DNA from 3 places in the Brevibacillus sp. YAE8 genome. Region 2 is predicted to be linked to each of the others. Evidence: riboswitches for the same ligand, from Rfam matches in the RefSeq annotation. Region 2 holds a riboswitch; each other region holds the start of a gene.

Region 1 (7,493 bases), on a different contig from region 2:
ACTGCCTACAATAATGAGGAAGATATCCCATCTCACTTCCATCTTTCGATCACCATCCCGATTGTCGATGCGCACAGCGTAGCTACGATGACGCCAAGGTTGCCCGGATACAAGACAGACACGCCTACAGCAATGACGACTGCGCTGATGGCGACGACGATATCGAGCCGGATTTGCTTGCGGCTCATCATCGCCAGCACCAGCAAGCCGATAAACATCGCCGGCAGAGCGAAATCAAGGCCCAACTGCTCGGGATTGGCGATCCACTGTCCGAAATAGGCTCCCGCCAAATTGGCCGCAATCCAGTTCAGGTAAGCCGTCACATTCAAACCGTGCATCCATTTTTCGTCGATCTGCTTGCGCTTCGCCGCCTCGTTGATCGCAACCCCGAACGTCTCGTCTGTCAGAAGCGAACCGACGAGCATGTTCCGAAACGCCGTCAGATGGCGGAAGTAGGGCGACAGAGCCGCGCTTAGCAAAATATGCCGCAAATTCACAAACAAAATCGTAATGATAATTCCCATCGCCGAGCTTCCTGCGGCAATCATGCCCGCAGCAATAAACTGCGCCGAGCCTGCGTACAGCAAAATGCTCATCAAGGCAATTTCCATGATGCTCAGCCCAGCGGTCTTTTCCAGCACACCTGCCGCAAACCCGATGCTCAAATACCCGAGCAAGGTTGGAATGCAATCCTTGACCCCCTGCATGAAGCTTCCCTGCTCACCCGCGTTCGACAATGCTTCTACTTGCAGTTGTTCTCGCCCCACTGCTTCTCCCTCACTCTCTCTTTATTTCACTCCGGCTTGCGCGCTTGCCTCCTGCTTCGCTCCGCTTACTTGAATCTCTTCCCGGTGACCACCTGGTACAAGTCCGGCTTGCTGCGCCAGAGCGCTTCGACCTTATCCGGGCCGAGCACCTTTGTCACTTCCGCAAACATAATATCGTGGCGAATGTACTCGACAGCGACCAGAACGAGCGCCGGATCCTTCGTCTTGACCGCCCAGGCAGCCGTATTTGGCGTGAAGTTGGCGATCAGCACTTCCTCCAGATCACGCGCGACGATTGTAAGATGCCCGCCCATCCGTTCCTCGGCCACATCAGGCGCCATATAGTCATGGTGATACGTCGTCCCTACGCGCGTCTCTTGCTGTCCAAACAAAACGGTAAAGACGGAAATCCCTTCTTCGGTTCGTCTGTCCACCGCCTCCTGGATAAAAGGCACCTGAGGCTCCCAGATCGACAGCCACACTTCCTCGCCAGCCTGCTCGATCATTTGCCTCATTTCCATGAGCACCAGCTCGTCACCGCTAATTCGCCGAATGACGTCGATCTCTTGCTCGGACTCTAAGGCCGACAAGTTTTTTTCCAAATAGTCGAAGGACGCTTCGAACTGCCCGCGCAGCCTGCGGACCAGCTCTCTTGCTGGCAGCGGCGCATACGTGACAGGCTCGGAAGGCACGGTGTAAACAGCCCCTTTGTCAACGAGCTTGCCCACGACTTCGTAAATCATGGAGCGCGGCACGCCAGAGCGTTTGCTGATTTCGTATCCGGTGATCGGAGAGTGCTTGAGCAGACTGATGTAAGCCTTGCACTCGTACTGGGAAAATCCGAGCTTTTGCAATTCCTTGTATATGTCTTCCATCCCGACCTCTTAGTAGTTAGTTTTATACTCACTATAGGTTCAGGTTCGTTCCTTTGTCAATGTGCTTTTCCCGGCACAAGCGAAAATAAAAAAAACCCTCCGTGAACGAGGGCCTTTTTGGCAAGCAAGCAGCCTAAGCGAGATCGCGCACTTTAATGTAAGAAACGTTTCTTACATTAATCACGATGTCATCGTATTGCAGCCACCCATCCTTTTGGTTGGCGACCATTTGGATGATTTCTTCCGGCTCGGTTGTCTCGATCTTAACCAGCTCGCCACCGGAAAAGTGAAACTCAATCGTTTTGGCCTGACTCATTTTCGCATCCCTCCTGTTCTTTCTAGTTATCGGACGGATGGTAAATTTTTGTTACGCATCAGGCGAAAGTAGCTGAGTCGGCCATTGGCAAAAGTCCCGGCACAACCTGACTATGTTCCTATCTTTTCTCTGTTTTTCCTCGCATCTTTCTCTGTCCAAACTACCAATTTGGAGCCGACTATTTATGAACAATCGGTTACTTTACCCTACCAAAACTTGACAAGATTGTTTCTCTTGGATTATATTTTGCATAATTCGACACTTCTATACATTTTTCGCAAATGAATGACAAAGGCAAAGTCATCGAAAGGTGGCGACGCAAAACCACGGGTCTAAAGTCTTTGACCATGACAGCCGGGTTGCCATACATCATGAGCATAGCAGGAAGATGATGGTGACTTTGGGCTGTTTCCGCATGGGGAATGGCCTTTTTTATGCTCACATGGAAGAAAGGAGGCGCCATTTTATCGATCAACACTAGACTTGTACATGAAAAAACAAAGAGAGAGAAAAATGGAGTGAAGTATTATGTACAAACTGGTTGATTCAGCACAATCTTTGGCTCTTTTCCATCAAATCAAGGAAAGTGTCTGGACCTCAATGGGCTTCGAGATGGAATACGCCAAAGATGGTTCCGACGTCTATCTTTTGTTGTCGGATGAGGACGAACCAGGCGGGACTTTTGAATTTACACCACATGAAAAATCTTCTGCTTATCTGCAAAATTTGTTTCAGGATGTTTTGACGAGCGATATGAAAGTTGTCGAAGTGGACAGTTTCGCTGTCTTGCCCAAGTTCCGCGGAAAGCTGGGACGATGGGGAGTTGCCCTCATGATCGATTATGCAGAAAAACACGGATATACGCATGCAGTCGGTTTGGCAGATCCGGCTTTTTTTCAGTTGATTAACCGTAAATACAACGTCAGAGCGACGCAAGTGAAAGAGATGGTCTTCTACAAAGGGGCGAATGCCATTCCGACCGTCTTCCACCTGCAAGAAGCCTATTTGAACAAGGACAAGCCCGAATTTGCCTGGTATCAAGAGCTTTGCAAACAAATAAAAGTTGAGGTTAGCTGACATGGAACTCTTACAAAGAAGAAATAACTGGGTGGTCATTGTTTTTGCGAGCATCATTACCATCGTCCAGATCGTGAACCTCATCATGGGGGTTCCGTTCTCCTTCGTTTTAACCGTGCTGGGGATTTTGTACGGGGTGCTCGCACCTTTTGCCTACCTTTCCAACCGGCCAGCCTGGCGGGACAAGATGGCTCCCTTCATGAAGTTTTTCAACTTCGCTGTCATCGGCATTTTCATGTTCGTCATCGTGGGACTCGATCCTTGGCTGGTCAACATCATGACGATCATGTTCTTCGTCGCGGTCATGGGCATTTATCAGGACAAACTGATTAACATCTTGACCATCATCGCAGCCATGGGGATCGTCACCTACTATTTCCTGACGAACGGCGAAGCGATTTTCTACACGTCCGATCCTGTTCATTTGATGTACTACTTGCTGGCCTTCTGCTTCGTATCGGCGACAAGCATGATGCACGCAGTTTTCAACAACAAGCTGCAGCGGGAAAGCGAGGAGCAAAAGCAGCAAGCGATCGCCTCCAAAGAGTCGCTGCAGCGCATTTTGGACCAGATCAACGAATCGCTCAACTCCGTCCAGGAATATCAGGAGAATTTGAACAAGGTTACAGATGGCGTCAACGTCCGCGCGGTGGAGACAGTGGCTGCCCTTCAGGAGATCATGCGCTCCTTCTCGATCCAGACCGACAACACCAACGAGTTGCGCCGCGAGATGGGCACGACCAACCTCCAGGTAGAGGACATGACCCGCTCCGTGACCGAAATGCACGAATACGTAGAATCGACCAAAGAAGCGACCAATGAAAGCGGCAAGCGCATCAGCAACATCGGCAACGACTTCGAGCGCTTTATCAAGGACATTCAAGGCACGAACAAGCTGATCCAAGAGCTGAACAAAGAAACGGAATCCATTGAAAAAATCATCCAAACGATTTCGGAAATTTCGGCACAGACCAACCTGCTGGCGCTCAATGCGACCATCGAGGCTTCCCGTGCAGGCGAGCATGGTCGCGGCTTTGCCGTCGTAGCGGACGAGGTGCGCAAGCTGGCCGAATCTTCCAAGCTGTCCTCCGAATCAATCTCTACCTTGTTGATGACGATTCGCGAAAAAATGAAGCTCGTCTCCGACATGATCTCCGAGTCCCAACTGTCGTTTGAGAAAAACAGCGAAGGGATCATGGAGGTTCAGGAAATGTTTACGAACGTGGACAACTACATGCACAACTTCGCCGAGAAAACGAAAAATCTGCAAGAGTTCATCGTCCACGTCCACAGCATGATTCAGGAAGTCAACGCCAAAGTCGAGGTCAACGCAGACATCACCGACAAAAACAAGGAAAGCCTCGAAGAAGTCCTCGTGCTCGTCTCCGAGCAAAAAGAGGAAATCGTCAAAGTATCCGGCGGCTTCGAAAAGATCGAGCAACAAATTCGCGGTTTGAATACGTAAGCAGCAAAGCTGGCTGGATTTTTATGCAACTGCCCTCTCTTTTGTAGAGGGCAGTTTTTTTGCGTGCATGTCTGGATAATTGTGGAATCGGCGAGATTTTTTTATAAAATTCATTTTTCTACATAGCATGTCCCGCCTGTATCGCTTATAATACACATGGAATTTTTACAGTTCTCTTCCATCGTGAATCGATCCAACGCAAAGAGAGGCCTAAGCCATATGCCTGTTTTTCATCGTTTTCCAACGAGCCAGGGGAAAAAGATTGGTTTGACTACCCTTTTGACGGGTCTTGTTTCCTTGTCCATTCTGTTGACGCTGACGATTCTTCTCGTAGCCTCGTATCAATCGAAAAAGAAGTCGCTGATTGATACGACTCTCACTCTAAACTATTCGAGCGCAAGCAAAATGAGCCAAATGATCGACTCCCTGTTCCTATCCATGCGCAGCAGCCTGCGCTATTCCGCCACCGTTTTAATCGACCATCCCTCACGGACGCAACAAGAAGCCATCGAACATCTGGAGATTCTTCGCAAAAGCGGCAACTACTTCAACTCGCTTACTGTCGTAGATGAAACCGGAACGGTTCGCAGTGTGTCCCCGCCATCGCTCGGCACTGTCGGACAGAAGCTTACGACCAGGGAAGCGCAATACGCACTGGCATTGAAAAAGCCTTACATCTCATCGCCCTACATTTCCAAAAAGTACAAGCGCCTCCTGCTGTTTATGAGCGAACCGATCTTTGACAAGGACGGACAGTATCGCGGATTCGTCGGGGGAACGATCTATTTGCAGGATCACAACATTTTGAACATGATTATCGGCAACCCGGAGATAGATACGAGCGGCTCGTCTTATTCGATTGTCGGCTCGAATGGACAGTTGCTGTTCCATCCGGACAAACAGCAGATCGGCCAGAACATCCAGTCCAATCCCGTCGTACGAAAGCTGCTCGCGGGCAACAACGGCTACGACCGGATGTTGAGCATCAACGGCGATCACCTGCTGGCCGGGTATGCGCAAGTTCCGGCAAACGGCTGGGGAGTCATCGTCACTTCGCCGATGGAACTCGTTTACAACGAGCTGCACAGCCAGGTGCGAATGATGCTGCTCTACTTGCTGCCTCCGTCTCTGTTCCTGCTTCTGGTTGTGATTCAGCTCGCCCACAAGCTGGCCAGACCTTTTGTCCACCTAGCCGATCTGATGAGCAAAATGGGCTCGGAAAGAGTCGAGCTGCCCCCGGACAAGCACCATTGGAACCGGGAGGCCGATTTATTGACCAAAGCATTCCGGACAGCGGCCAAAAAAATCAAAGAGAAAACCGACCGCTTGACCCACGAAGCAACCACCGACGTGCTCACAGGGCTTGCGAACCGCCGTTCCGTCGAAGAGATTTTGCAAACGTGGACGAAAGAGAAAAAGAACTTTTCCATCCTCCTGCTGGACATCGATCACTTCAAGCACGTCAACGACACCTTCGGCCATCCGGTCGGCGATGAAGTCTTGAAGCAGTTTGCGGAAATCATGAAAAGCTGTGTGCGAAAAAGCGACATTTGCGGCCGTTTCGGCGGCGAAGAATTCATCGCCCTGCTCCGCAGCGCTTCCAGCACAGAAGCCTTGTCCGTCGCGGAAAAAATCCGAACGCAGATGGAAAGCAGCACAAATCCGACGGGCCAGCCCATCACCGTATCGGTCGGCATCGTCAGCAGCCCGCTCCACAGAGATTCCGCTACACAGCTCATCGAACTGGCCGACCAGGCTTTGTACCAGGCGAAAGAGTCTGGGAGGAACAAGGTTGTAATTGCGAATGAGAAAGGTTGTTGAATAAAGTTTTGTGCGAGAAAAGGGCGACTGCATCTGTTGGGGGTGCAGTCGTTTTTTCTTTCGGGGGGTGTTGGGGAGGTGCTTAATTGTTGGTTGGGTGGGCATGAGTTTGTGTGTTCGTGGCTTTATGCTTTCCCGCCTGTATGTGTTCCTGCCCTCCTGCCTTCACACTCAGCCTCCTGCCTTTCGCAAAATCACGCCAAAATCAGGGCTTGCTTCCTTATTCGTTCGCACTCGATTTTGGCACAACAAACACTTGGGTAGGCCACTCCCCGACCGGCACTTGCCGTATTTGGCTTAATTTTTCGGCATCGAAAACAGATAGCGTCCCTTGCACAAAGTTCGTAACCAACAAATTCGAATCGTCCAAAGCGATCGAGGAAGGCGTTGGCGAATGCAGTTTTGCCTTCAGCTTCATCTCTTTAAGATCGTAGACGGAAACCGCGTCTCAGATAGCGGGTATTGTCAGGTAGCAATCCCCATTTTTCACTCTTTCTTCTAGAATGCCGCCTTTGATGTACTGCCCGCAATATCAATCGTTTGTGTTGGTTCCCATGAGGATTCTGCTTTGCAAGTGCTGCCGCGTGATTAGTGTGCGAATTTTGCTAGGGCGATTTTTTGTTGGATGCTGGCAGTAGCTGCTCGCGGCTTCAAGGACAGCAGTAGCTGGTGGATTTTCGCTAGGGCCAGTTTTTCGTAGAATGCTGGCGGCAGTTGCTCGCGGCTTCAAGGGCTGCGCTAGCCTGATTCGTATTTCGCTAGGTCAAATTTTTTCGCTGGTGCTGGCAGCAGTTGCTCACCGCTCCACTGACCGCGCTAGCAAGCATGAGAAACGCTTATTACCTTGTTTGAGCCAGATATGATTTTTCTATCGCGGTATATCAAACAACCGCAAGAAGATAGTATCCAACAAATGAAAATGGAGGTAATTGCAGTCATCCGCGAGGGACAATCCCCCTTTCGCCTCCAAAGGCGGTACCAGCGTAGGACGTCCATAATGGGTGGACTTTTTGAGACGATCGGTCGAACGCCAATCGCTCATAACAGGGAAAAACGCCCGAATCTGGGGATTCGGACGTGTAGATTATCGGGACTCACTTATGTTTGTATTCGTATCCTTTGGGTTTAGGCGATGGATGTAAAGGTATTATGTTTCCGTTTTTTTCAGTATA
Region 2 (7,493 bases):
CGCATTCCCTGTCTGGTTGACTCCAATCCAGGCGCGCTTGATGAACATCAGCGAGGTGCACATTCCGTACGCCGAGCAAGTCAAAGAAAAGCTGCAACAAGCTGGCATCCGCGTAGAGCTGGATGCGCGCAACGAAAAAATCGGCTACAAAATCCGTGAAGCGCAAGTGCAAAAAATCCCGTACATGCTGGTTATCGGGGAAAAAGAAGTGACAGACGGCACTCTGTCTGTACGCAGACGGGGAGTAGGCGATGAAGGCGCCATGACCGTTGATGAGTTCGTGGAAAAAATCCGCGCCGAAATCAACGAAATGAAGTAAAGCAAAAAGGGCAGTTCTCACCCGAACGGTGGGAACGGCCCTTTTGTTTTTGGCGAAAACGGTGGCGACAACTGCTACAGCTCATTTTCCAGACGGGTAAGCAGTGTTACGACTTCATGGGACGCCCGTTGAAGCTGCTCGTACGCTTCCTGGGCGCCGGCGAGATCCTCGGCCTGGTATTTTTCCACTGCCTGCTTGGCGTAAAAATGTACTAATTTGTGCGGCTCCTCCAGCTTTTTGAAGGTCGGGTTGTTGCGCACAAGCGGCGGCAAGTCGCTGTAGTACCACGTCCCCAGTCGGCAGTGATGGTGCGAGGCCATTTCTGCGGCGACCAGGTTTTCCAAACCAAGGAACATGTTGTAAATTTTCCATTTCCACAGCAAATGATCCGTTTTGGCCACGCGCACGATGTCTTTGTAGCTCAATTTGACATTGATCGTAAAGAACGTCTTGCGGTACTCATCCATTTTCCGGCTCAGTTCGAGAATGATTTGCGCGGTGTCTTTGGCGATTTGCTGCGAATGTGTGCTCAGGTCAAAAATCGTGGAGTTGCGGTGGGCGATATCCGTGACAGAAGAAGCCTGTTCCTCGGTCATGGCGGCAATTTGCGAGGTGGATTGGCTGATTTCCTGCATGGTGGACACAATCTTGTTCAGGGCGACATCGGCGAACTGGGCTTCCCCGACGCTGCGCTCCACCAGCTTGCTCGTGCTGTCCATCTGCTCCGTCACTCGCTTCGAAACTTGTTGCAGCGACTCCATGTTGTCTGTGATCCGGCTGATCTGTTCTTTTGTATGCTCGGCCAGCTTGCGCACCTCAGTGGCTACGACCGCAAAGCCGCGCCCTTGCTCTCCGGCCCGGGCGGCCTCGATACTGGCGTTCAGCGCGAGCAGGTTGGTCTGCTCGGCGATTTCCCGAATGATGCGGATGACGTCCTGTGTCTGATGAATCTCCTGATTGAGCTGGTTTACCCTGCTCATGACCTCGACAAAGACGTGGCCCACCTGGCGGATGTCGCCGAGAGCGGCATTGATGATCTGTTTGCTCTGTTCAGCGGATTGCACCGCTTCGTCTGTCCCTTCTGCGACTTTGACCGCGTGGTTGGCGACTTCCTGAATCGAGGCGCTCATTTCTTCCGTTGCTGCGGTGACGCTGTGGCTTTCCTCGATCTGCTCGTCCATTCCCGAGATAAGCTGCTTCGTCGTGTCGAGCTGGGTCATATGGTTGAGCATGCCGGAGATGCCGAACAAAAACGATTTGAACGTCTCTTCCATATACACTTCCACAATCAGTTGCTGATCGAATGCTGCCAATTTTTGCACAGCGGTGACCATTTTCATCATCTGATGCGGCTGATTGCTCCATTTTTCCATCAAAATCGTGGTCATGATCTGAATCAGCAGATGGTGTGCAGAAATAAAATGATCGGCTGTCAGATGAATGCGGCTGTGAACTTGCCCGATGACAATTCTCGTTTTCACGTACTCATGGTTGACTTCTGCTGTGAGAAACTGCTCCAGGTAGACCTCCAAAGTTTTTTTCAACCGCTCCAGGCTGGAGTTGTCGAGGATGATCTTCTGGAGGTGGGGAACGTTAGTGATCGACTGGTAAAACCGGGATACGATCTCTGCTTTAAAGGGGTAAATCGTGGTAGCAGCCTCTTTGACGTGCGCCAATGTATCCTGATCCACGCCCAAAAAAGACAGGCGCTCTTTCACGCGTTCGCCCACTTCGGCAATGTCAGTTGCGTGGGAAGCTTTCACATACTCATTCCATGGCTTTGCTTTCTTTGCAAAAAATTGCATGCAGACCTCCGAATTTTACATTTTATTGATTTACTCAAAAATTGAGAAAGAGGGGGCGATTGCCATTGCTGCAGCTTGCCGTTTCTGAGCAGTGGACAAGGCCTTTGTTCTGGGATAAAATAAACCGACCCTACAACGAAAATAGGGTCGGTTGCACTACTCGCTCCCAGCCATTCAAGTGCCCACATACAAACGGCTGATCTTCGCTTTCCTTATTGAAGAGGAATATATAGAGCATAATATATAGTCATATTATCCTATGTTTATACAAAAGGGAATAGTCAAAAAAAATGGTTTGCACATTGGCGTGCACCGGGTCATTTTTCCGATTTTCATCGGCTTGCGACCGCTTTTGCAACAGCGAAAAGTGCAGGAACAGGAGCCGTTCGCAGGCGGAATATGGTACGCTAATAAAAAGCCGGAATCGCATGTTGGACATCAATACGAGACAAACAGGAGATAGAGTGGCATGCCAGGCTCAGCCAGGAAAAGGAGGGTGACCACCAGTGCTAGAGCAGATGCAAGTACGTGACACACGAAAGCGTCCTCTCCGTGATCTGCGCATTTCCGTGACAGACAAATGCAATTTTCGTTGCCGGTACTGTATGCCGGCTGAAATTTTCGGGCCGGAGTTTGAATTTTTGCCGCAGCACAAACTGCTGTCGTTTGAAGAAATTACCCGCTTGACCCAAATATTCACAGCGCTCGGCGTGCGGAAAATCCGGATTACGGGCGGAGAACCGCTCGTGCGCAGGGATTTGCCTGAATTAATACGAATGATTCGAAAAATAGAGGACGTTCACGATATCGCCATGACGACCAATGGCTCGCTGCTCGCCCGCCATGCCCAGGCTTTGAAGGAAGCCGGGCTTGATCGCGTCACCGTCAGCCTCGACAGCCTGGACAACGAGCGGTTTGGCATGTTAAACGGCAGAGGCTATCCGGTGGATGCCGTGCTCGACGGGATTCGCGCGGCGGCGGAAGCGGGACTCGGGGTGAAAATCAACATGGTCGTCCAGCGCGGTGTCAACGACCAGGACATTTTGCCGATGGCCCGTTATTTCCGCGAGCAAGGCCATACGCTGCGCTTCATTGAGTTCATGGACGTAGGCAACAGCAACGGCTGGAAGCTCGATCAGGTCGTGCCTTCCAGCGAAATCGTCCGGATGATCGACGCAGAAATGCCGCTCGTCCCGGTCGAGGCGAACTACTTCGGCGAGGTCGCTTCGCGCTACCGCTACGAGGGGAGCGATCAGGAGATTGGGCTGATCTCGTCGGTGACACAAGCCTTTTGCTCTACCTGTACGCGGGCGCGGCTGTCGGCAGAGGGGAAAATGTACAACTGCCTGTTCGCCTCCGCCGGCTATGACTTGCGCGAGCCGCTGCGCAGCGGGCGAAGCGACGAAGAAATCCAGGAGCAGATTCGCGCGATCTGGGAAAAGCGCGACGAGCGCTATTCGGAAGAACGGCTGGACGAAACGCCGGGGCTGCAAAAGCGTCCGAAGGTGGAAATGTCCCACATCGGAGGATAAAAAGCGATAAGCCTTGACAAAGACAACTCTACCTTGTATTATAAGTTGCGTGTATAAACACTTCATACTTCGAGAACAAGCAGAGGCGCCCAGCTTCTCACCTGGGTCGACGTCCGACACGACTGTTGACAGGTAACTCTTATGCAAAGATCCTTGGATCTGATGAAATTGCTTAGGTGAGATATGTGCGGGCGCAGATGCGTTCGCACATTTTTGTTCCTTCTCGAAATTGACGGAGGTGGCAAGTATTAGCAAGGATCAAATGTTAATCAACGAAGCGATCCGTGCCCGTGAAGTCCGTTTGATCGGCGCTGACGGGAGCCAATTGGGAGTCGTACCCTTCAGGGAAGCGTTGCGCATTGCCCAGGAAGCCGAACTGGATCTGGTAAACGTTGCTCCGACAGCCAAACCGCCTGTATGCCGTATCATGGACTACGGAAAGTTCAAGTACGAGCAGGCGAAAAAGGAGAAAGAAGCACGGAAAAACCAGAAGATCATCGAGCTGAAAGAAGTGCGTTTTTCTTCTAACATCGAAGAACACGATTTTCAAACCAAGCTTCGCAACGTCCGCAAGTTCTTGGAGGATCACCACAAGGTGAAGTGTACGATCCGTTTCCGTGGACGTGAAATCACCCACTCCGAAATCGGGCTTGGCGTTATGGAGCGTGTAGCTGCTCAGTGTGAAGATCTCGCTACGCCTGAGCGTAAACCGAAGATCGAGGGCCGCAGCATGATTATGATTCTGGCTCCGAAAGCGGAAAAGTAAGATAGTAGTTTAGACAGGAGGACTTTTCAGATGCCTAAAATGAAAACCAACAAGGCTGCTGCAAAACGTTTCAAAAAGACTGGAAGCGGCCAATTGAAGCGCGACCGCGCATTTGGTAACCACATGTTCGCCAACAAAACGACTAAGCAAAAGCGCCACCTGCGCAAAGCTGCACTCGTTTCCAAAGGCGATCAAAAACGCATGGAGCAAATGCTCACTTACCTGTAAGTTTTCGCATCATTACACACATTACGCAGCATGAGCTCCCTAAGCGCCTAGCAGTAGGCCGCCATGCTGGAAAGACCAGGAGGAGTTTAGTATGCCAAGAGTAAAAGGTGGCATTGTTACACGCCGTCGTCATAAGAAAATCCTGAAGCTGGCGAAAGGATACTTCGGTTCCAAACATCGCCTGTTTAAATCCGCTAATGCGCAAGTAATGAAATCCCTGCTTTATGCATACCGCGACCGTCGTCAAAAGAAACGCGACTTCCGCAAACTGTGGATCACCCGTATCAACGCGCAAGCTCGCCTGAACGGTCTGTCCTACAGCCGTCTGATGCACGGCCTGAAAGTGGCTGGCATCGAAGTGAACCGCAAAATGCTGGCTGACCTGGCTGTGAACGACAAAGCTGCGTTCAACGAACTGGCAGCAGTTGCAAAAGGCAAACTGAACGCGTAAGCACATACGCAAAAAGCAAAGCCGATCTTTCCTGGTGGGGAAGGTCGGCTTTTTTTGCTTGTCGGAGAGGCTCTCCCCTATGAATGAACATCCGAAAAGCGCAAGGGCAGCAACGAAACGCCATCGTTTTTTTAAAGAAAATGGACAACGGGCGTAGAGGCGGCTCCGTCTCAGGTTGGAGCAAAAAACAATCTCCCGTCCGTGTCGAGAGGATGGCTCCCTGCCGTACAATAAAAAGCGTCAAAGGAAAACATTGGATAGGAGAGAGTAGAGATGAAAAAACAAAAGTGGATGGTAATGATGGGTGCAACTGCGGTGGTCTGTTCGGCGCTGTTCGTTCCGGGAGCGTTCGCCAAAGAAAAGGATGATGCCTACGTAGCACCCGTCGTCTTCATCACAGGAGCACCGGCGGCACAAAATGTAGACCAGGCGAATCTCAACACGATTCCGACAGGCAGTTCGTTTATTTTCCCGGCAGCAAACAGTGACTCTGACAAAAAATAAGAGGGAGCAATCCGCGAGGAGCGATCGGCTACAGGTCTGGTCGCTCTTTTCGTTTCTTTCGGTGCCGTCGCGGCAGTTTTGTCAGCAGGACGAATCGCCACTTCCTGCCTCCCGACATATGATGGTGGGGGAATCCTAGCAGGAAAGGAGTTTCGCTGATGAACAATCGCCAGAGGATGGCGGACGAAGAGCTGCAAGTGTGGGCGTACCGGATGGAAGCCAAATCCCCGCAGGATGTGCTTGTTCTGGCGGTGGAACACTTCGCAGGCAACCTCGTCCTCGCCTCAAGCTTCGGTGCCGAGGATGTCGTGCTGATCGACATGCTGCACAAACTGGCCCCGACGATACCTGTTTTTTATCTCGATACGAACAAACATTTTCCCGAGACGTACGAGACGCGCGACAAGCTGGAGGAGCGGTACCAGACGAAATTTATCCAGGTGCTGCCCCAGATGACGCTGGCTGAGCAGGAGAAGAGCCACGGAGACAAATTGTGGGAGACAGACCCGAATCTGTGCTGCCAAATCCGCAAAGTAGAGCCTTTGACACGGGTGCTGTCCGGCTACGACGCCTGGATTACCGGCATTCGCCGCGATCAGGCGCCTACCCGCGCCAATGCGAAAAAAGTGGAATGGGACGATAAATTCAAGCTGGTGAAGTTCAACCCGCTCGCGGACTGGACGATGGACCAGGTGTGGGCATATATACACGCGAACGATGTCCCCTACAACCCTTTGCACGACCGCAATTATCCAAGTATTGGCTGCAGTGTTTGCACCCGGCCTGTCCAGTCAGGGCAGGACCCGCGCGCGGGCCGCTGGGCCGGCTTTGACAAGACCGAATGCGGCCTGCACAAGTAAGGGAACAAAAGGGAGGACACGCTATGCATACGATCTCGCCACACGGTGGGACGCTGATTGAACGGCTGGAAAGTCAGCCGGAAGCGATAACCAGAGCCGCTGGCAAAAAAGCAATCGTGGTCGATCAATGGACGTTGTCTGACATAGACTGCCTCGCCATTGGCGCCTTTTCCCCGCTGACAGGCTTTCTTTGCGAGGACGACTACCATTCCGTCGTGGAGCGGATGCGGCTCGCAGACGGGACGGTTTGGCCGCTGCCCGTGACGCTGGCAGTCGATGCGGCCGAGCACGCGGACATCGAGCCGGGGGATGCGGTATGGCTGCGCGGCGAAGATGGCGAAGACTACGCCATACTCCAGGTGCAAAGCCTCTACCAGCCCGATAAAGCCCGGGAGGCAAGACAAGTGTTTCGGACAGCGGACCGGGCGCATCCGGGAGTGAAAAAGCTGATGGAAAAACCGGGGCTGTACGTGGGCGGTCCGGTGCATGTGCTCAAGCGGCCGCAGCCCGAGCGGTTTGCCGAATATTATTTGACGCCGCGCGAGACGAGAGAGCTTTTTTCCCAAAACGGCTGGAAGAGCGTCGTCGGCTTCCAGACGCGCAATCCCGTCCACCGGGCGCACGAATACATCCAAAAGGCGGCAATGGAAATCGTCGACGGGCTTTTTCTCAACCCGCTGATGGGGGAAACCAAGTCAGATGACATCCCCGCGCAAGTGCGGATGAAAAGCTACCTCGCCCTGCTGGAAAACTACTACCCGAAAGAGCGCGTGCTGCTCGCGGCCTTCCCGGCGGCGATGCGCTACGCAGGTCCGAGAGAAGCGGTATTCCACGCGCTCGTCCGCAAAAACTACGGCTGCACGCACTTCATCGTAGGCCGCGATCACGCGGGCGTGGGCGATTACTACGGGACGTACGACGCGCAGCACATCTTCTCTGCATTTGCGCCAGAGGAGCTGGGCATCCAGTTGCTGTTTTATGAGCACAGCTTTTATTGCACAGCCTGCCAAGGAATGGCGACGGCCAAG
Region 3 (7,493 bases), on a different contig from region 2:
CCTTTAGCTATGCAAAAATTCATCGATGGCCTTCACCGTCTCCTGTGGATGAGTCACCATCAGCAAATGAAGCGAATCCGGTATCATCCTCACTTTTGCCTGCGGTACGGCATGCTGATAACGGACAGCGGCTTCCCGGCAAAAGGTCCGCTGCGCTTCATCAGGCAGCTTCGTTTCATCGGCGAGCAGCAACAGCACAGGGGCATCCGCTCTGCCTGTTACGCTGTATTCCAGCTCCCCTCCCGCGATCGGGATGCGGCTTGTCCGCACTACACTCGCTCCGGTTCCCCTCTTCATTTTGCCCGCGCTCCTTTCATCCCCGCTTTCGTCTGTGAAGCTGCTACTCATCGAATTTCACCAGCTCCAGCCTGGCTCCCTTGATTTTGACCAAATAAAACAAATAAACAAGGCCGACAAACGTCCACAACAGTCCGAGCATCATCGACTTGATATCAAGACTGATCCATAAAAACGCGATAAAAGCGGTCCCGATCAGCGGCGCCAGCAGATAGCCCCACCAATCGGCCATGCGCCTTTCCTGCTTGAGCCTGAGATAGTAGGCGATGACACTCAGGTTGACAAAGCTGAAGGCGATCAGCGCCCCGAAGTTGATGAACGACGTCGCGGTCAACAGGTCCAGGTAGAGCGCGGACAGCATCAGCGTCCCGACCAAAAGGACGTTGAGCAAAGGCGTTTTCAGCTTCGGATGCACATAGCCAAACCATTTTCGCGGCAAATAGCCGTCCCGCCCCATCGCGTACAAAAGCCGCGTGACGCTGGTCACCGACACAAGCCCGGAGGCGAGCGTAGAAGACAGCGCTGCCGCCAAAAACAGTAGCTGAAACACGGAGCCGCCGATAAACAGCGCGATTTCCGCGGAGGCCGCTTCGGGGTCAGACAATACAGAAACATCAGGAAACAACGATTGCATAAAGTACGAAGCGGTAATGAACAGCGCTCCCCCTGCCAGCGCGACCAGCAAAATCCCCCGGGGAATCGTCTTTTTGGCCTCGACCGTTTCCTCGGTCAGCGTGGTCACGGCATCGAAGCCCAAAAAGGAAAAGCAAAGAATCGAGGCGCCCGACAGTAACGCGACTACGGACAGATCGGGCGAGAAGAACGGCTGGATGTTGAATACGTGCCCAAGCCCCTCTCCCTGAACCAGACTGCGAATGGACAACCCCGCGAACAAAATGACAAAGGCGATTTGAAACAGCACGAGAAACGAGTTGACGGAAGCCGTCACGGTGACCCGGAACACATTCAATAATGTAATCAGTGCGATAAATCCGATAATCCACCACCTGGTCGGCACCTCGGGGAAGACGGACGATAAATACACCCCTGTTAGCAGGGCGTTAATCATGGGCAAAAACAAATAATCGAGCAGCGACGCCCATCCGACCAAAAATCCCGCATACGGATGGATCGTTTGCTGCGTGTACGTGTACGCGGTCCCTGCCGACGGGAACGCGCGGACCATTTTCCCGTAGCTCGCGGCGGTAAACAGGATGGCGAGCAGCGTCACTGCGTAGGCAGCAGGAACGTGTCCACCGGTTTCCTCGGCCACAATGCCAAAAGTGTCAAAGACGGCCATCGGAGCCATGTACCCCAGGCCAATTACGACGATATGCCACAGCTTCAAGCTGCGTGTAAGCTCTGCTCCCCCATTCACTGCCTGTCCTCCTTCTCTGGTGCAACACGAATAATTATACACGCGAATGAGAAAAGTTCCACGCCTTGCCTGATGAAAAAACGCTGTTGCACACGGTTTTCCCATGCCGCAACAGCGTTTTTGTGTTTGTCACAGCCTGCGCCTGTACTACGCTTTTGGCAGTTCGAACGAGCTTTTCAGCGAAACGATCCGGTTAAAGACCAGCTTGTCCGGCGTCGTATGCTTCGGATCGACGTTGAAGTATCCGTGGCGGAAAAACTGGTATTTGTCCTGCGCCTTCGTGTCTTTCATGTTCGGCTCGACGAATCCGTTCAACACTTCCAGCGAGTTCGGGTTGATGTTGTCCAGGAAGCTTCCTTCCGTGTCCTCATCGTCGAGAATCAGCGGCTCGTACAAACGGAACTCGGCAGGTACTGCCTGGCTCGCATCTACCCAGTGGATGGTCCCTTTTACCTTGCGTCCTGTAAACCCGCTTCCGCTCTTCGTCTCCGGGTCGTAGGTGCAGTGCAGCTCGATGACATTGCCATCCGCGTCCTTCACCACGTCGTTGCATTTGATGAAGTAGGCGTGCTTGAGACGGACTTCATTTCCCGGGAACAGGCGGAAATACTTGCTTGGCGGGTTTTCCATGAAGTCGTCCTGCTCGATGTAGATTTCGCGGGAGAACGGAATTTGACGATTGCCCATCTCCGGATTTTCCGGGTTGATTTCCGCTTCGAGCATCTCGACCTGGCCTTCCGGATAGTTCGTGATGACGACTTTCAGCGGATTCAAAACAGCCATCGTGCGCGGTGCTTTCAGCTTCAAGTCCTCGCGGATGAAATGCTCCAGCATTTTCGCGTCGACTGTACTATTGCTGCGCGCTACCCCGACTTCACGGGCAAACGTGCGAATCGCTTCCGGCGTAAAGCCGCGACGGCGGAAGCCTGCAATGGTCGGCATGCGCGGATCGTCCCAGCCATCGACGACGTTTTCGTCTACGAGCTGTTTCAGCTTGCGCTTGCTCATGACCGTGTTGGTCAGGTTCAAGCGGGCAAACTCGTACTGGCGCGGAACGTGCTCCATCTCGCACTCGCTGATGACCCAGTCGTACAGCGGACGATGGTCTTCGAATTCGAGCGAGCAGAGCGAGTGGGTCACGCCTTCAATCGCATCCTCCAGCGGGTGCGCGTAGTCGTACATCGGGTAAATGCACCATTTGTCTCCCGTGTTGTGGTGGGTCGTATGGGAAATGCGGTACAAAACCGGATCGCGCATGTTGATGTTCGGGGAGGACATGTCGATTTTGGCACGCAGCACTTTTTCCCCGTCCTTGAACTCTCCGTTGCGCATGCGCTCGAACAGGTCGAGGTTTTCCTCCACAGAACGGTTGCGGTACGGACTGTCTACGCCCGGCTCCGTCAACGTTCCGCGCAGCTTGCGCATCTCTTCGGCAGACAGATCGTCCACGTAGGCTTTGCCTTTTTGAATCAACAGCACCGCACGCTTGTACATCTCTTCAAAGTAATCCGATGCAAAAAACAGCCCGTCCCATTCAAAGCCAAGCCATTTGACGTCTGTTTTGATCGCTTCCACGTACTCAGTGTCTTCTTTCACCGGATTGGTATCGTCAAAACGGAGGTGAGCCTTGCCATTAAATTCGCTTGCCAGTTCAAAATTCAGGCAGATGGCTTTTGCATGTCCAATATGAAGATACCCGTTCGGCTCCGGCGGAAAGCGGGTAATGACTTCCTTGACCTTGCCTGCTTGCAGGTCGTCAATCACGATATTGCGGATAAAATTGGATGACGCTACCTTGTTTTCCAATGAAATCAACCTTTCACTTCACCTTTACATTCCATAATACTGATTCTCTTCCCAGAGTTCAACAAAATCGGGCCGTTGTCCGGCCCGCTGCGTCTACCACTCCTGCTCTTTTGACCATCGCGATTGCGGCTGGCAGTACAGCGAAATGATCGAGTCGAGCGACCGCCGCTGTTCGGTAATGCCGCGAATGGTTTGCAAATGCTTAGGTCTTACCAGGTGGAGCAGCGGCTGTTCAACCTGATTGAACCGCTCGAAGGCGGCGGCTGCGATCTCATCCCATTGGCGATAGTAGCGCAGCAAGTCGTCAGGCATCACCCTTGAACGGCTCGTGCCCGGCTCCGGCAAGCAGTCAAACGGTTCATCCAGGTTCAGCGTTCCGTAATCATCGGTCAGTTCCTCGCCCGGCAAAATGTCCCGCGCCGCCAGTTCCAGATCGTACATCGTCGCCACACAGGTCGCATGGAAGCTGTGGTTGACAAACCGGGCCTTATCCCAGCACAAGATGTATTTGCCGAACTGATTTTTGAACGAATATTTTTGCACGTCCTGTTTTCTTAATGGATCCAGTTTTTCCACAAATGCCGGGTCTAATACCTGATCGAGATCATCCTGGACCCAGACAATCGTGCCTTTGGGAATGAGCTTTGTCGCAAACACACCGTACCCGATCTCGTCGTTGATATAGCGAAGCTCTGTATCGGGATGCATCATGGTCGTTGTTTCACTCCTTGGCAAATGTGCCTTTTTATCATCATAAGCAGTTCGGCCAACAGAGGTGTGTGAATGTCGGTGAAAAACGCGTATTTCCCTGATGCTTCCTTTTTTCTAGATAAAAAGAAATTTCCTTATTTACCCCAATCGACAAATCGTCTATATTATTGACAAACAGGTTTAGGAAATTTTACCTGCAACATTTGCATTAATTTTTCATTGATATCGAAACGGCAAACCCGGGGAAATCCGGCGACGCAAAGCTAGAGGGGCTACCTCCGCACGAGCGGGCATGCCAGCCAGCTACCGAAATATTGATGTAGGACAAGACCAATGATCCTATATCATTGGTCTTTTTTTGCGCACTCATTGTCTGTTTTTGTCCATTTTTGTAGGTATGAGGAATTTTCTGTCTGTCCCGGTCAAGGAGGTGAGGCTGCGAAAAGCTGTCGGATTGTTGAACCTTTTCACCAAAATACAAGGAGGCTTCATGAGATGTCACTTTGGAAAAAACTTTCTGCCGTCGCATTGACCGCCGCTATCGGCCTGACAACATTCGCTCCGGTCCAAGCTGCCAATCGTCCAACATCAATGTCGCCAAATGCCATGGTCACAACACCTCACTATCTGGCTACAGCCGCAGCCCTGAAAACGTTGGAAGACGGCGGAAACGCAGTAGACGCCGCGATTACCGCCGCCTCTACCCTCGCCGTCGTCTATCCGCACTACACGACCATTGGCGGGGATAACTTCTGGCTCATTTACAACGCCAAAACAAAAGAGCTGAAAGCATTGAACGGCAGCGGACGAGCTGGCGAAAAGGCAACCATCGAATACTACAAAAGCAAAGGCTACGACAAAATTCCTTCCCGCGGCTATGAGTCTGCCAACACGGTTCCCGGCGTTGTTTCCGGCTGGTGGGAAGCCTACAACTACGCGCACAAAAGCATGGGCAACAGCAAGCTGCCTTGGCACAAGCTGCTGGAGCCTGCGATCGGGTACGCCGAAAACGGCTATCCCGTCTCGCCCAACCAGGTTTACTGGACCAAGTACGCAACAGACCCGACTGACAACGAGCTGAAAAATCTCCAGCGCTTCGAGGGCTTCCGCAAAACGTTCCTGAAGCCGAACGGAGAGCCGTATGCCGCAGGCGAAATTCTCAAGCAAAAGGACCTTGCCAAAACGTTGCGAATCATTGCCCAAAAAGGCGCCGACGGATTTTACAAAGGCGTAGTCGCGCAAAAAATCGTCGCCGACCTGCAAAAAAACGGCGGGCTGCTCACGCTGAAAGACTTCGAGAAGCATACCTCCACCTGGGCGGAGCCGATTACGGTAGACTATCGCGGCTACAAGGCGTACAACGTGCCGCCCAACTCCCAGGGCATGGCCTCGCTCTCGATTTTGAACGTGCTGAACAACTTTGACCTCAAGAGCATGGGCGAAGGTACGCCGGATTACTACCACACGATCGTCGAAGCGACCAAACAAGCTTTTGCCGACCGTGACAAATGGCTGACTGACCCGGCATTCGTGGATATTCCTGTGGACGAGCTGTTGTCCAAGCAGCACGGAAAAGAACTGGCAGCGCGCATTGACATGAAGCAAGCGGCAAAAGCGGTCGAGCCGCTCGATCCAAAAGGCGATACTACGTGGTTTGGCGTCGTGGACAAGGACGGCAATGCCGTGTCGATCATCCAGAGCCACTACTTTGACTGGGGCTCCGGCATCGTCGCGAAAGACACGGGCGTCCTGTTGCAAAACCGCGGCAGCTACTTCTCTCTGGACCCGAAACACATCAATCACCTGGAACCGGGCAAACGCACCTTCCACACGATCAACCCGGCGATGCTCTTTAAAGGAGACAAGCCTTACCTGCTCTACGGAACACAAGGCGGCGAAGGCCAGCCGCAAACGCAGGCGGCGCTCGTCACGCGCATCGTCGACTTCGGCTTCAGCGTGCAGGACGCGATTGAAGCGCCAAGATGGCTGCACGGCCGCAACTGGGGCTCTGCCTCCAACAACCTGAAAGTCGAAAGCCGGATTCCGCAGGACGTTCTGGACGAGCTGGTGAAGCGCGGCCATCCGGTCGAAAAGCTGGAAGCAGCCTACACCGATGCGATGGGCCAGTCCGGCGCGATCTTGATTGATCCGCAAACGAATGTGAAGTTTGGCGGCGCTGACCCTCGCGGGGAAGGCGCGGCAATGGGATATTAATCGCTCGTCAGGCTGCTGAGTCTTCTCGGCAGTCTGACTGTGCATTTCTTTCGGGCAGGCAGCGTTCTACGCAAGACAGAAAGAAATTGCCAAGCACGAATTTAGGAGTGGAAAAGCCTATGTTTTTGTTCAAAAAGCTGAGGAACAAAATGATTCTCTGGTTTCTCACCGTTGCAGTCATTCCTCTGGCCGTCGTTTCGCTGTTTATTACGAACAGCTTTTCATCCATCCTGATCGACAAGCAAAAAGCGTCGTATGTCGACCTGACCTCCAGTACCGCGATGGCGATGGATCAATATTTGGACCGGCGCATGACCGAAATTCAGGTGTTGGCCCGCACCTCTGATATTCAATCGGCTGACGCGGCGGCGAAAAACGAGTTCATCCGCAAGTTTACCGAAGAAATGAAGCTGTACGACGGCAATACGTTTATCGGCAGCGACGGAAAAGTATCCGCCGATACGTTCCCGAAAAGCGTCGGGATCGACCTTGGCGAGCGGCAATTTTTCAAGGACGGCATGCAGGGCAAACCGAGCTACTCCGATGTCCTGGTCGCCAAAACAACGGGCAACCGTTCGATCATCGTCGCTGCTCCCGTCACCGGCAAAAACAAGGAGGCGCTCGGCGTCCTGACCGGGCTTGTCAACGTGGACGAGTTCGCCGCGACGTTTCTGGCCAATCTGAACGTCGGCAGCGACGGTTACCCGATTCTGGTGGACAACAAGCACCAGATTCAATACCACCCCAACCAGGAGCTGATCGGAAAGCCGCTTGCGGAATCGGCTCTGCCCCAGCCTTTGGTCGACATTTTGCAAGCGGACAAAGCCGAGAAAGGCTCCTACAGCTACTCCGACCAAGGCAAGGAATACGTCGTCACATACTCGCCGATTTCGAAAACGAACTTTGGCCTTTACTTGCACATTCCGGTCGAATCTATCACGGCCGCCGTTTCTTCCGTCAGCAACAACGTCATGCTGATCGTTTTTGGCGTAGTTGCTGTAGTCATCGCCATCGCGTATGCGATCTCGCGCCAGATCACCCGTCCGATTGTAGATGTGGCCTCTGTGGCGAACCGCATTTCCGAAGG

The links. Region 2 has a riboswitch for cyclic di-GMP ahead of AC27IT_RS04460 (methyl-accepting chemotaxis protein). Riboswitches for the same ligand answer to the same signal wherever they lie in the genome.
Region 1: it holds a riboswitch for cyclic di-GMP, as region 2 does, so the genes downstream of both, AC27IT_RS09330 (GNAT family N-acetyltransferase) here and AC27IT_RS04460 (methyl-accepting chemotaxis protein) in region 2, are expected to answer to the same signal.
Region 3: it holds a riboswitch for cyclic di-GMP, as region 2 does, so the genes downstream of both, ggt (gamma-glutamyltransferase) here and AC27IT_RS04460 (methyl-accepting chemotaxis protein) in region 2, are expected to answer to the same signal.

What each region holds. Positions count from the first base shown of each region.
Region 1 covers NZ_BAAIYG010000004.1:299,380-306,872, forward strand. Annotated here, with positions in the region: gene AC27IT_RS09310 (AzlD domain-containing protein) at 1-42, opposite strand, end outside; gene AC27IT_RS09315 (AzlC family ABC transporter permease) at 33-707, opposite strand; gene AC27IT_RS09320 (TrmB family transcriptional regulator) at 833-1,642, opposite strand; gene AC27IT_RS09325 (hypothetical protein) at 1,776-1,958, opposite strand; cyclic di-GMP riboswitch class I at 2,242-2,325, shown strand; gene AC27IT_RS09330 (GNAT family N-acetyltransferase) at 2,487-3,035, shown strand; gene AC27IT_RS09335 (methyl-accepting chemotaxis protein) at 3,037-4,500, shown strand; gene AC27IT_RS09340 (sensor domain-containing diguanylate cyclase) at 4,720-6,321, shown strand; gene AC27IT_RS09345 (DUF3139 domain-containing protein) at 7,416-7,493, opposite strand, start outside.
Region 2 covers NZ_BAAIYG010000002.1:332,342-339,834, reverse strand. Annotated here, with positions in the region: gene thrS (threonine--tRNA ligase) at 1-319, shown strand, start outside; gene AC27IT_RS04460 (methyl-accepting chemotaxis protein) at 394-2,124, opposite strand; cyclic di-GMP riboswitch class II at 2,261-2,344, opposite strand; gene moaA (GTP 3',8-cyclase MoaA) at 2,643-3,656, shown strand; gene infC (translation initiation factor IF-3) at 3,919-4,422, shown strand; gene rpmI (50S ribosomal protein L35) at 4,453-4,650, shown strand; gene rplT (50S ribosomal protein L20) at 4,742-5,101, shown strand; gene AC27IT_RS04435 (hypothetical protein) at 5,375-5,605, shown strand; gene AC27IT_RS04430 (phosphoadenylyl-sulfate reductase) at 5,764-6,465, shown strand; gene sat (sulfate adenylyltransferase) at 6,489-7,493, shown strand, end outside.
Region 3 covers NZ_BAAIYG010000014.1:15,626-23,118, forward strand. Annotated here, with positions in the region: gene AC27IT_RS16450 (alpha/beta fold hydrolase) at 4-297, opposite strand; gene AC27IT_RS16455 (APC family permease) at 341-1,675, opposite strand; gene AC27IT_RS16460 (glutamine--tRNA ligase/YqeY domain fusion protein) at 1,823-3,490, opposite strand; gene AC27IT_RS16465 (SET domain-containing protein) at 3,575-4,192, opposite strand; cyclic di-GMP riboswitch class I at 4,415-4,503, shown strand; gene ggt (gamma-glutamyltransferase) at 4,688-6,406, shown strand; gene AC27IT_RS16475 (methyl-accepting chemotaxis protein) at 6,526-7,493, shown strand, end outside.